DNA from 2 places in the Limnohabitans sp. Hippo4 genome. Region 2 is predicted to be linked to the other one. Evidence: predicted binding sites of a transcription regulator. Region 2 holds the regulator's gene; the other holds the start of a gene.
The links. Region 2 encodes HrcA, which represses chaperone genes, less so after heat shock. Its sites were predicted from a motif close to TTAGCACTCNNNNNNNNNGAGTGCTAA; they were not measured.

Region 1: groES (co-chaperone GroES) is a predicted target of HrcA. The motif match lies at 2,651-2,677, and genes of this name have one in related genera.

The regions. Positions count from the first base shown of each region.
Region 1 covers NZ_NESE01000003.1:147,295-152,929, forward strand. Annotated here, with positions in the region: gene B9Z46_RS09775 (molybdopterin cofactor-binding domain-containing protein) at 1-2,052, opposite strand, end outside; gene B9Z46_RS09780 ((2Fe-2S)-binding protein) at 2,049-2,567, opposite strand; gene groES (co-chaperone GroES) at 2,764-3,051, shown strand; gene groL (chaperonin GroEL) at 3,135-4,781, shown strand; gene B9Z46_RS09795 (plastocyanin/azurin family copper-binding protein) at 4,938-5,635, shown strand, end outside.
Region 2 covers NZ_NESE01000001.1:1,058,647-1,064,281, forward strand. Annotated here, with positions in the region: gene B9Z46_RS04980 (Y-family DNA polymerase) at 1-204, shown strand, start outside; gene B9Z46_RS04985 (hydroxymethylglutaryl-CoA lyase) at 235-1,170, shown strand; gene hppD (4-hydroxyphenylpyruvate dioxygenase) at 1,163-2,242, shown strand; gene B9Z46_RS04995 (VOC family protein) at 2,253-2,780, shown strand; gene hrcA (heat-inducible transcriptional repressor HrcA) at 2,802-3,806, opposite strand; gene B9Z46_RS05005 (NAD kinase) at 3,835-4,731, shown strand; gene recN (DNA repair protein RecN) at 4,735-5,635, shown strand, end outside.

The DNA of each region.
Region 1 (5,635 bases), on a different contig from region 2:
GGCACCCAATGGCGGGTTGAGTGATGTTGCGTTGTGTGAATCACCCGGCATCAAATGCACGTGCACTTCGGGCACTTCACTGAAACGCAAAATGGGATACGCGTCCCAATGCGTGCTGGTGATGTGGTGGGCATCCCAATGCGCTTGCTCTTTCAATGCCCAACTGGTGGACTGAATGGCGCCACCTTCCAACTGAGAGATGGCGCCATCGGCATGAATGATTTCACCAATGTCCGCCACCACCCACAAGCGGCGCACGTTCACTTGGTGCGTCACCTCTACTTCGGCCACCACAGCGCAATAAGCGCCTTTGCTTTTGTAGCGTGCATACGCAATGCCCAAACCCCAGCCTTCTTTGTGCGCCAAGCTTTGACGACGTTCTAACCAATTCACTTGATCTGCCAAAGTTTGCACCACCGCCTTGGCGCGAGGATCTTCAAGCTTGTCCAATCGAAATGCCACAGGATCGTAATCTTGATCGTTGGCAATTTCATCCATGAAACTTTCGCAGGCAAACACATTGGCATGCGCGCCCAAACTTCTCAACGCAGAGGTTCTGAATGGCAAGCCCAACAAGCGGTGCGCATTCACCTTCACGTGTTGACTGCTGTAAGGCGGTATGGCATTGCGCTCTGCACCAGCACCTGCTGCTGCGGCCACATTGATGGGCTCGAGCACAGGAAACTTTTGCGCTGTTTGCCAACTGTCTTTGAAGGCCGGCGTCGCTGCGCGGCCAGGCCTTGAGCTGTGGCCTTGGCTCCAGACATCGTGTTGCCAACTGAGCAACTCAATAGGGCCGCCATCTTTGGCCGCGCGAATGCTTGTTGTTCCAGTGCTGGCTTGCACCGTGGCCTGCAACTTCACGCGCATCGCAGGCGCCAAAGGCGATTGCTGCATCTCCTCTTCTCGCGTCCATTGCACACGCACGCACTGCCCTGGCACATGACTGGCCAACCATGCCGCGTCATAGGCCACATCGTCCGCACCGTTGTGTCCGTAACAGCCAGCGCCGCGCACATGCTGAACTTCAATTTGGTTCGCATCGATGCAAAACGCAAGCGCCAAATCTTTGCGCAAAGGGAAAATTCCCTGCGTGTGACTCCACACTTTCAAACCACTGTTGGCCTCAGCAGATTCCCAAACCGCCAGCGCCACACTGGGCCCCATCGACCCATGGTGCAATGCGGGGCGGAAATAAACGGCTTCGTACACCTTCGCGCCAGTGCTCGCTTCTTGAGTCTGCCCCGCTTCATGAAACACCTGCGAATCCATCGCAGGCGCCACCTCCGATAAATCAACACCGCCCTCACGGCAATCAGGCAAGGCCTCAATATTCCACTGCAACAAACGCTGCAACCTGCCAACAGCCTTCTCGGCCAATTCTTCAGTAGGCGCAACAACGCCAATCAAACTGCCATCCCGAAACACTTGGATCTCTTTAGACATGGCAGCCAAAGCGTCAGTCCATCCTTCGTCTCGCAACGTGCAACGTAAACCAGGCCCTCGCACCATCCGCCCATGTAGAAAATTAATGTTGATCTGACCCCCATTGTTTTTAATTGGAGTCAGATCAACATTAATTCCCAGGTCGTGAAGGAAGATGGGCTTGCCATGAACAAGCGCGACCAAGTCTTCGCGGCCCTCGGTCAAATTCAAGGCGGAGGACTTGGTGGGCACAGTGACATCCACAGGCAACTGCGCATCAAGCTTTGAGCGCAATTCTGCGTAAGACGAGCATGCGTGCATTTTGAAAAGCTGCGCTGCGTGCGCACACGCTTGGCGAATGGCCAAACCTGAATCTTGGACGGACAAGCTGCCAGACGTCATGCCCTCGTCGGGGCTATGTTGCGTATTGGCTGCCTCGATGTGAATGCTGGCCACAGACACGCTGAGCTCATGGGAAGCCATTAGCTTCAGCGCATGCAAGATGCCTTGACCCAATTCGGCTTTGCCTGTGAACACCGTCACCGTGCCATCGACTTCAAAGCTTAGCCACTGGGCCAGCAGGGGGTTGGTTTTCAAACTTATGGAGGGGGTTGGCTGCTGATTCATGCTGACACCTCTGAATCAAGCACTTTCAAGCCGCACTGAAGTGCAGCTTTCTTCACCGCCCTTAAAACTCGGTTGTGTGCACCACATCTACAAAGATGCGGCTCCAAGACTTCACGGATTTGCAGATCAGAAACAGTTCCATGCGCATTCATCAGCAAGGCAGTCGCGCTGATCAATAGCCCACTGGTGCAGTACCCGCATTGCGCGGCTTGCTCTACGATGAAGGCCAACTGCAGTGCTTTTAAGTAAGGTGTGCTGGGCAAGTCGTCGTTCACATGGGATTCCAATGTGACCACCTTGGCAGCCTGCAAGGCCTCGAGGGGCATTTGGCAACTGGGCTTGGATTGGCCATTGATTAGCACATGGCAAGCACCGCATTGTTCTTGATCACAACCCAAACGAGTTGCCGTCAAACCCAAGTGATGGCGCAAAGCTGACAACACATTGCCAGACGAGCCTGCAGCCAATTGGGCGGGCTGCCCATTGAGGTTCATTTCGATGTAAGGAGCTGACATTCACTTTCCAAGCCAGAGAAACCCTCTGAAATCAGCCCCAATATAAAGGGAAGCTCTTGAAATTCATTCGAATGCCCTTATGATTAGCACTCACAGGAGATGAGTGCTAACAACTCAGCACCCTCCAATGAACCCTAAAGTATTCAATTATTGAGTACTTTTTGTTTTTAACCTTGTTTCATATTTAGGAGATGCAATGAAACTACGTCCTCTCGGCGATCGCGTGATCGTTAAACGTGTCGAAAGCGAAACCAAAACTGCCTCTGGCATCGTGATCCCTGATGCAGCTGCTGAAAAGCCTGATCAAGGTGAAGTCTTGGCTGTGGGCCCAGGCAAGCGCACCGACAAAGGCGAAGTGTTGGCCATGAATGTGAAAGTCGGCGACCGCGTGTTGTTCGGCAAATACAGCGGCCAAACCGTCAAGGTAGCTGGCGATGAGCTGTTGGTCATGAAAGAAGAAGACCTGTTCGCGGTCGTGGAATGAATATTTTGCGGGACTGATCGGCCAACGCGCGAAGCGCATGACCGCTCTGTCCTCAACTGATTAATTGAATTTAGGAGCTAAAAATGGCAGCAAAAGACGTAATTTTCGGCGGCGAAGCCCGCGCACGCATGGTTGAAGGCGTGAACATTTTGGCCAATGCGGTCAAAGTGACTTTGGGCCCTAAGGGTCGCAATGTGGTGCTCGAGCGCTCTTTCGGCGCCCCCACAGTGACCAAGGACGGTGTGTCCGTGGCCAAGGAAATCGAACTCAAAGACAAGTTGCAAAACATGGGTGCCCAGATGGTCAAGGAAGTTGCTTCCAAGACTTCTGACAACGCTGGTGACGGTACAACAACTGCTACCGTGTTGGCACAAGCCATCGTTCGCGAAGGCATGAAGTACGTTGCCGCCGGCATGAACCCCATGGACTTGAAGCGCGGTATCGACAAAGCTGTCACAGCCTTGATCGAAGAGTTGAAGAAAGCCACTAAGGCCACTACAACCACCAAAGAAATCGCTCAAGTTGGTTCTATTTCTGCCAACAGCGACCACAGCATTGGCGAGATCATTGCTAAAGCCATGGACAAAGTGGGCAAAGAAGGCGTGATCACTGTTGAAGACGGCAAGTCACTCGACAACGAACTCGACATCGTTGAAGGCATGCAATTCGACCGTGGCTACCTGTCACCCTACTTCATCAACAACCCCGAGAAGCAAGCTGCTTTGCTCGACAACCCCTTCGTGTTGTTGTTCGACAAGAAAATCAGCAACATCCGTGACTTGTTGCCTACATTGGAAGCCGTTGCAAAAGCTGGCCGTCCTTTGTTGATCATTGCTGAAGAAGTTGAAGGCGAAGCCTTGGCAACTTTGGTGGTCAACACCATTCGCGGTATCTTGAAGGTTGTGGCTGTGAAAGCTCCTGGCTTCGGTGATCGTCGCAAAGCCATGTTGGAAGACATCGCGATCTTGACCGGCGGTAAAGTGATCGCTGAAGAAGTGGGCCTGACACTCGAAAAAGTGACATTGGCAGACTTGGGTCAAGCCAAACGCATCGAAGTGGGCAAAGAAAACACCATCATCATCGACGGTGCAGGCGCAGCTGGCGACATCGAAGCACGTGTGAAACAAATCCGCGTTCAAATCGAAGAAGCCACTTCTGACTACGACCGTGAAAAACTGCAAGAGCGCGTGGCCAAGTTGGCTGGCGGTGTTGCCGTGATCAAGGTTGGCGCAGCCACCGAAGTCGAAATGAAAGAAAAGAAAGCCCGTGTTGAAGACGCATTGCACGCTACTCGCGCTGCTGTGGAAGAAGGCATTGTGGCTGGCGGTGGCGTTGCCTTGTTGCGCGCTCGTCAAAACGCTGGCGCCATCAAAGGCGACAACGCTGACCAAGACGCTGGTATCAAGCTGGTGTTGAAAGCCATCGAAGCGCCTTTGCGCGAGATCGTGTACAACGCAGGTGGCGAGCCATCTGTGGTGGTGAACGCTGTGATGGCCGGCAAAGGCAACTACGGCTTCAACGCTGCCAACGACACCTACGGTGACATGATTGAAATGGGCATTTTGGACCCCACCAAAGTAACACGCACAGCTTTGCAAAACGCAGCATCCGTGGCTTCTTTGATGTTGACCACAGAGTGCATGGTTTCAGAAGCACCGAAAGACGACGCACCTGCCGGTGGCATGCCTGACATGGGCGGCATGGGTGGTATGGGCGGCATGGGCATGTAATTGCCCGCTGCCTCAAGGGTCTGCACAGACCTTTGACCTCGCACAAGAAACCCCGCAAGAAATTGCGGGGTTTTTTTTCGACCGCGCATTCTCAAAACAAGTCATCTAAGATGAGCTCGTGAATTACTTAACTTCTTATCAGGTAATCAAACACCCATGACCGCAAGCTTTCAAATTCAACACAGCGCCATGCTGCTCAAATATTCGGGCATCAGCTTTATTTCCGGCGCAGTGAACCATGGTTTCTTCAGTGGCGAACGTTCCCTCTGGACTGCAGCAATAGGCATCGTCCTTTTTGTGGCCGGCGCATGGATGGAGCACCGCAGTCAAAACAACACGCAAAGTTTGATTGAATCACTTTGGGTGGGCACGTTGCTGTCCATTGGTTTAGGCTTCTTCACAGGCGGACTACAACATTTTCCTGACTCGCCTGCGCGCAGTGCGTGGGTGGTGCCATTAGGATTCGCCATTTCTATTTTGGCGCTGATGTTCACACTCAAAATGCGCATGCAACGCGCATTGATCGTGTATTCATTGAGCTTGGGGCTTGCGGTTTGCGCCAGCAGTTGGGCCGCTTATCAAGCCTTCGAGCGCAACCCAGAATGGGCGGCTGGTGGTCATGCACATGGCGCAGAAGACGCGCATGACACACACAGTGCGCCCGACAGCACACCCATGCACAGCGCAATGGTGATCGATCGCACACTCCAAGTCGACATGAACGACACGATGCGCTTCACACCCGATCTGTTGCAAGTTGCAGCGGGTGAAACGCTCAAATTGGTGGTGCACAACAGCGGTAAATTGCCGCATGAAATGGTCTTGGGCTCTGAAGCCGCGCTCCAAGCCCACGC
Region 2 (5,635 bases):
GTCACGCACTACCAAGGCGACTTGCTAGAAGAGCCTGCGCCTGCGCAAGGTACGCTCATGCAAACCTTGGACGCCCTGAACAAACGCTTTGGGCGTGGTGCGGTCAAGGTGTCCACGCAAGGCGCCTACAGCGGGTGGCAAATGCGGCAAGAAAGACGATCGCCCAACTACACCACCGATTGGACAGAGGTGCCAGTGGTCTAGAATGAATTTTTCATCACTGAAAACACCACCATGTCCACGTTGCCCGCCACTGCCATCGTTCGAGAAGTCGGTCTGCGCGATGGCCTGCAAAGCATTCAAACCATTTTGCCCACAGCGCAAAAAATAGAATGGATTCAACAGGCCTACGCTGCTGGCCAACGTGAAATTGAGGTCGGCTCGTTCGTACCGCCCAAGCTCATGCCGCAACTGGCAGACACCTGGGACGTGCTGGCCTTTGCCAAAACACTGCCCGGCCTCACGGCCTCTGTGCTCATCCCCAATTTGAAAGGCGCTGAACGCGCATTGGAAGGCGATGCCGACCTGATGGTCTTGCCTTTGTCGGCCAGCCATGCACACAGCTTGGCCAACTTGCGCAAAACGCCTGATGAAGTGGTGCAAGAGCTGGCGCGCATTCGCGCAGCACGCGACGCCTCTGGCAAGAAGACCCTCATTGAAGGCGGCGTGGGCACCGCGTTTGGTTGCACCTTGCAAGGCGAAGTGAAAGTGGACGAAGTGCTGCGCCTCATGCAAGCCTTGTTAGACGCTGGCGCAGACCGCGTGAGTTTGGCCGATACCGTGGGCTATGCCGACCCGCACTCGGTCAGCGTGCTGGTAGAAAAAGCCTTGCGCATCGCTGGCAACAAACTCTGCTGCGGCCACTTTCACGACACGCGCGGCTTGGCACTGGCCAATGCCTATGCCACGCTCAGCCTGGGCATTCAACGCTTTGATGCGTCACTGGCTGGCATTGGCGGCTGCCCGCACGCACCGGGCGCCAGTGGCAATGCCGCCACCGAAGACTTGGCCTTTATGCTAGAAGCTTCCGGCGTGAAGACAGGCATCGACATTCCCAAACTGTTGGCCTTGCGCCAGCAAGTGGCTGGATGGCTGACAGGGGAACAAACCAATGGCACTTTGTGGCGCGCTGGCTTGCCCAAGAATTTCAAAGGAGCACTTCATGGCTGATTTGTTTGACAACCCGATGGGTTTGTGCGGTTTCGAGTTCGTAGAGTTTGCATCTCCTGTGGCGGGTGTCATCGAGCCCTTGTTTGAAAAAATGGGCTTCTCTTTGGTGGCCAAACACCGCTCCAAAGACGTGGTGCTGTACCGCCAAGGCGACATCAATTTCATTGTCAACCGCGAACCCAGAAGCTTGGCGGGCTACTTTGCCGCAGAGCATGGTCCTTGCGCTTGCGCGCTGGCGTTTCGAGTCAAAGACTCGCACAAAGCCTACGCTCGTGCGCTAGACATGGGCGCGCAACCCGTCGAGGTGCCGACAGGGCCGATGGAGTTAAGACTGCCCGCCATCAAAGGCATCGGCGGTGCGCCCCTGTATTTGATCGATCGTTACGAAGACGGCAGGAGTATTTACGACATCGACTTTGAATTCATTGAAGGTGCAGATCGCCACCCCGTGGGCCACGGCTTCAAAATCATCGACCACCTCACCCACAATGTGTACAAGGGTCGCATGGCGTTTTGGGGCGCTTTTTACGAGAAGATATTTAACTTCCGAGAAATTCGCTACTTCGATATCAAAGGCACACACACGGGTCTGACCAGCCGAGCCATGACAGCACCCGATGGCCTCATTCGTATTCCTTTGAACGAAGAATCTGGCAAAAATGGCGGACAAATCGAAGAGTATTTGATGCAGTTCAACGGCGAAGGCATTCAGCACATTGCGTTGCGCACGGACGACCTGATGAAAAGCGTTGACGCCCTGCAAATGGCGGGCATTCCCCTCATGACAGCGCCCAACGACATCTACTACGAGATGCTGGAAGAGCGCCTGAAAGGTCATGGCGAACCAGTGGCAGAATTACAGGCACGCGGTATCTTGTTGGACGGCTCCACCGCCAATGGCGAAAAGCGTTTGTTGTTGCAAATCTTCTCGCAAACTTTGTTGGGCCCAGTATTCTTTGAATTTATCCAGCGCAAGGCCGATGAGGGCTTTGGCGAAGGCAACTTCAAAGCATTGTTCGAGTCCTTAGAACGTGATCAAATTAGACGTGGCGCCCTTCAAGTCGACGCCTAAAAGGAAAGTCATGAAAATTAGCAGAATTCACCACGCGGCTTATCGCTGCAAAGACGCCAAAGAAACCGTCGAGTGGTACGCCAAAAACTTGAACATGGATTTTGTGCTGGCCATTGCCGAAGACTTGGTGCCCTCCACCAAAGCGCCCGATCCTTACATGCACATCTTTTTGGATGCAGGTGGCGGCAACGTGCTGGCCTTCTTTGAATTGCCCAACTCGCCCGAAATGGGCCGTGATGAAAACACCCCTGCGTGGGTGCAGCACATGGCCTTCGAAGTGGACAGCATGGAAACCTTGCTGGCCGCCAAAGCCAAGCTAGAGGCCAATGGCGTTGAAGTGTTGGGCCCCACCAACCACACCATCTTCAAAAGCATTTATTTCTTTGATCCCAACGGTCACCGTTTGGAACTGGCCACCAACACCGGCACGCCCGAGATGTACAAAACCTTGGACGAAGTGAAGTGGGACATGCTGAACGAGTGGAGCAAAACCAAGCGCGCGCCCAAGCATGCGGCTTGGATGCATGAACCTTCTTGATTGAAAAACGAGTCAGTCGATTTACTTCGACTGACTTAAAGCGTTGCCCACCATCTTGGACGTGATGTCCACAATTTGAATCATGCGCTCGTAGGGCATGCGTGTAGGACCAATAACGCCTAACGTACCCACCACATGACCGTCTACCTCATACGGTGCACTGACCACCGACAACTCTTGCATGGGCACAAACTGGCTTTCACCGCCAATGAAAATACGCACACCATCGGCCTGACTAGACACATCGAGCAGTCGCATGAGCTGCGTTTTTTGCTCAAACAAATCAAAGGCCTGACGCAAGTTGCCCATATCGTTAGAAAAGTCACTCACCGACAACAAGTTGCGCTCACCCGAAATCACCACATCGCCTTCGTCTTCACTCAAAGCCTCGGAACTCATTTGCACCGCAGCCTGCATGAGGCTGGCAATTTCTGATTGCAAATTGACCAGCTCTTGCTTCACGCGCATGCGCACTTGCTCGATGGCCATGCCCGCGTAATGCGCGTTCAAATAATTGGACGCTTCAATCAACTGGCTTTGTGAATAATCAGCCTCGGTAAAGATGACGCGGTTTTGCACGTCCCCTTCGGGCGAGACAATGATCAGCAACACGCGTTTTTCAGACAAACGCAAAAATTCAATGTGCCTGAACACCGACGCACGTTTAGGCGCCATCACCACACCCACGTAATGCGACAAACTGGACAACAGGTTGGCGGCGTTGGCAATGACCTTTTGCGGTTGGTCAGGCGCCAGCCTTTGGGTGGGCAATTCGCCCTTTTGAACCGTCAACATGGTGTCGACAAATAGGCGATAACCCCTATTGGTGGGCACCCTGCCAGCCGATGTATGCGGACTGGCAATCAGGCCCAACTCCTCGAGGTCGGACATGACATTTCGAATGGTGGCAGGGGATAATTCAAGCCCGGACGCCTTGGACAGCGTGCGGGAACCCACAGGCTGGCCGTCCGCAATGTAGCGTTCAACCAGCGCTTTGAGTAATAACTTGGCACGATCATCTAGCATTCGGTCATTTTAATGATGTAATTTGCGAATGAAGTCTAAATTTCGTCACGTTGCGCTTTTTGGCAAGTACCACGCCGTGGTTTCTGGCGCGGCTTTGGAAAGCTCGCGTCGGGTACTGGACGATGTGGCCCAATTCATCAGTCGCATCGGCGCCGAAGTGGTGCTGGAAGCCGGCACCGCCGAGCATCTAGGCCTCAACCTCTACCCCACCCTCAAAATGGCCGAAATCGGCCAGCAATGCGATTTGGGCGTGGTGATTGGTGGCGATGGCACCATGCTGGGCATTGGCCGCCAGGTGGCGCAATACGGATTGCCGCTCATTGGCATCAACCAAGGTCGCTTGGGCTTTATCACTGATATTCCCATGGGCCAGTTTGAGCAAACCCTCCAGCCTATGCTGGTGGGCCAATTTGAAGAAGAGCAGCGCAGCATGCTGCACGCCAAGGTGTGGCGCGACAAGCATTGTGTGTTTGACACCTTTGCCATGAACGACGTGGTGGTCAACCGCGGTGCCACCTCGGGCATGGTGGAACTTCGCATTGAAGTCGATGGCCGCTTTGTGGCCACGCAGCGTGCCGACGGCCTCATTGTGGCCACGCCCACAGGCTCCACCGCTTATTCCTTGTCGGCCGGTGGCCCGCTCATGCATCCCACTTTGGGCGGCTGGGTCATTGCCCCTATTGCGCCGCACACACTGTCCAATCGTCCCATCGTGTTGCCAGACACCTCGCACATCAGCATTGAAATTGTGTCGGGCCGCGACGCCAGTGCCAACTTTGACATGCAGTCTTTGGCCAGTCTTTTGTTGGGCGATCAAATTACCGTCGAGCAGTCAATTCACAAAGTGCGGTTTTTGCATCCACAAGGCTGGAACTACTTTGACACCTTGCGCAAAAAAATGCACTGGAACGAGGGAGGCATTTAAGCCATGTCGCTGCGTCACATCAGCCTGCGCGACTTTGTCATCGTGCGCCAGCTCGACCTCGATCTATCGCAAGGCTTCAGTGTGCTCACAGGCGAAACAGGCGCTGGCAAATCCATCCTGATTGATGCGCTGCAATTGGCGCTCGGCGAACGCGCAGATTCCAGCGTGGTGCGAGAAGGTGCTGCGCGTTGCGAAGTGTCTGCGGAGTTTGACTGCCCACCGCAAGCGAACGCAGTTTTAGAAGAAGCAGGATTCGAAGTCGCTGACACACTATTGCTGAGGCGCAGCGTCGACCCTCAAGGCAAAAGCCGCGCATGGGTCAATGGCAGCCCAGCCACTGCCACCCAATTGCGCGCCTTGGGCGAAATGCTGCTCGACATCCATGGCCAACACGCCTGGCAAAGCCTTACGCGCCCAGATGCCGTGCGCGGCTTGCTTGACGCCTATGCGGGCATCAGCACCGATGCCCTCAAAACTGCTTGGCAAACTTGGCGTCAAGCCCAGCAAGCGGTGCAACAAGCCAAGAGTGCACAAGATTCCTTAAGCCGCGAGCAAGAGCGCTTGGCCTGGCAAATTGGTGAGCTCGACAAACTGGCACCCGCCTTGGACGAATGGGAAGAGCTCAACACGCAGCACACGCGCCTGTCGCATGCGCAAGCCCTGATTGATGCCGGCCAGTCGGCCTTGGCCGCCCTGGATGGCGACGAGTCAGCACGCATGGGCAGCCTCAGCGGCGCCATTGCTTTGCTGTCCCAAGCCATCAGCAATTTGCAAGATCAAGCCCACGTCGAGCCCGAATTTCAAAGCATTGCAGAAGTGCTGCAGTCGAGTTTGGCCCAAGCCGAAGATGCTGTGCATTCGCTGCAAAGTTATTTGCGCAAAACCGATTTAGACCCGGATCGTT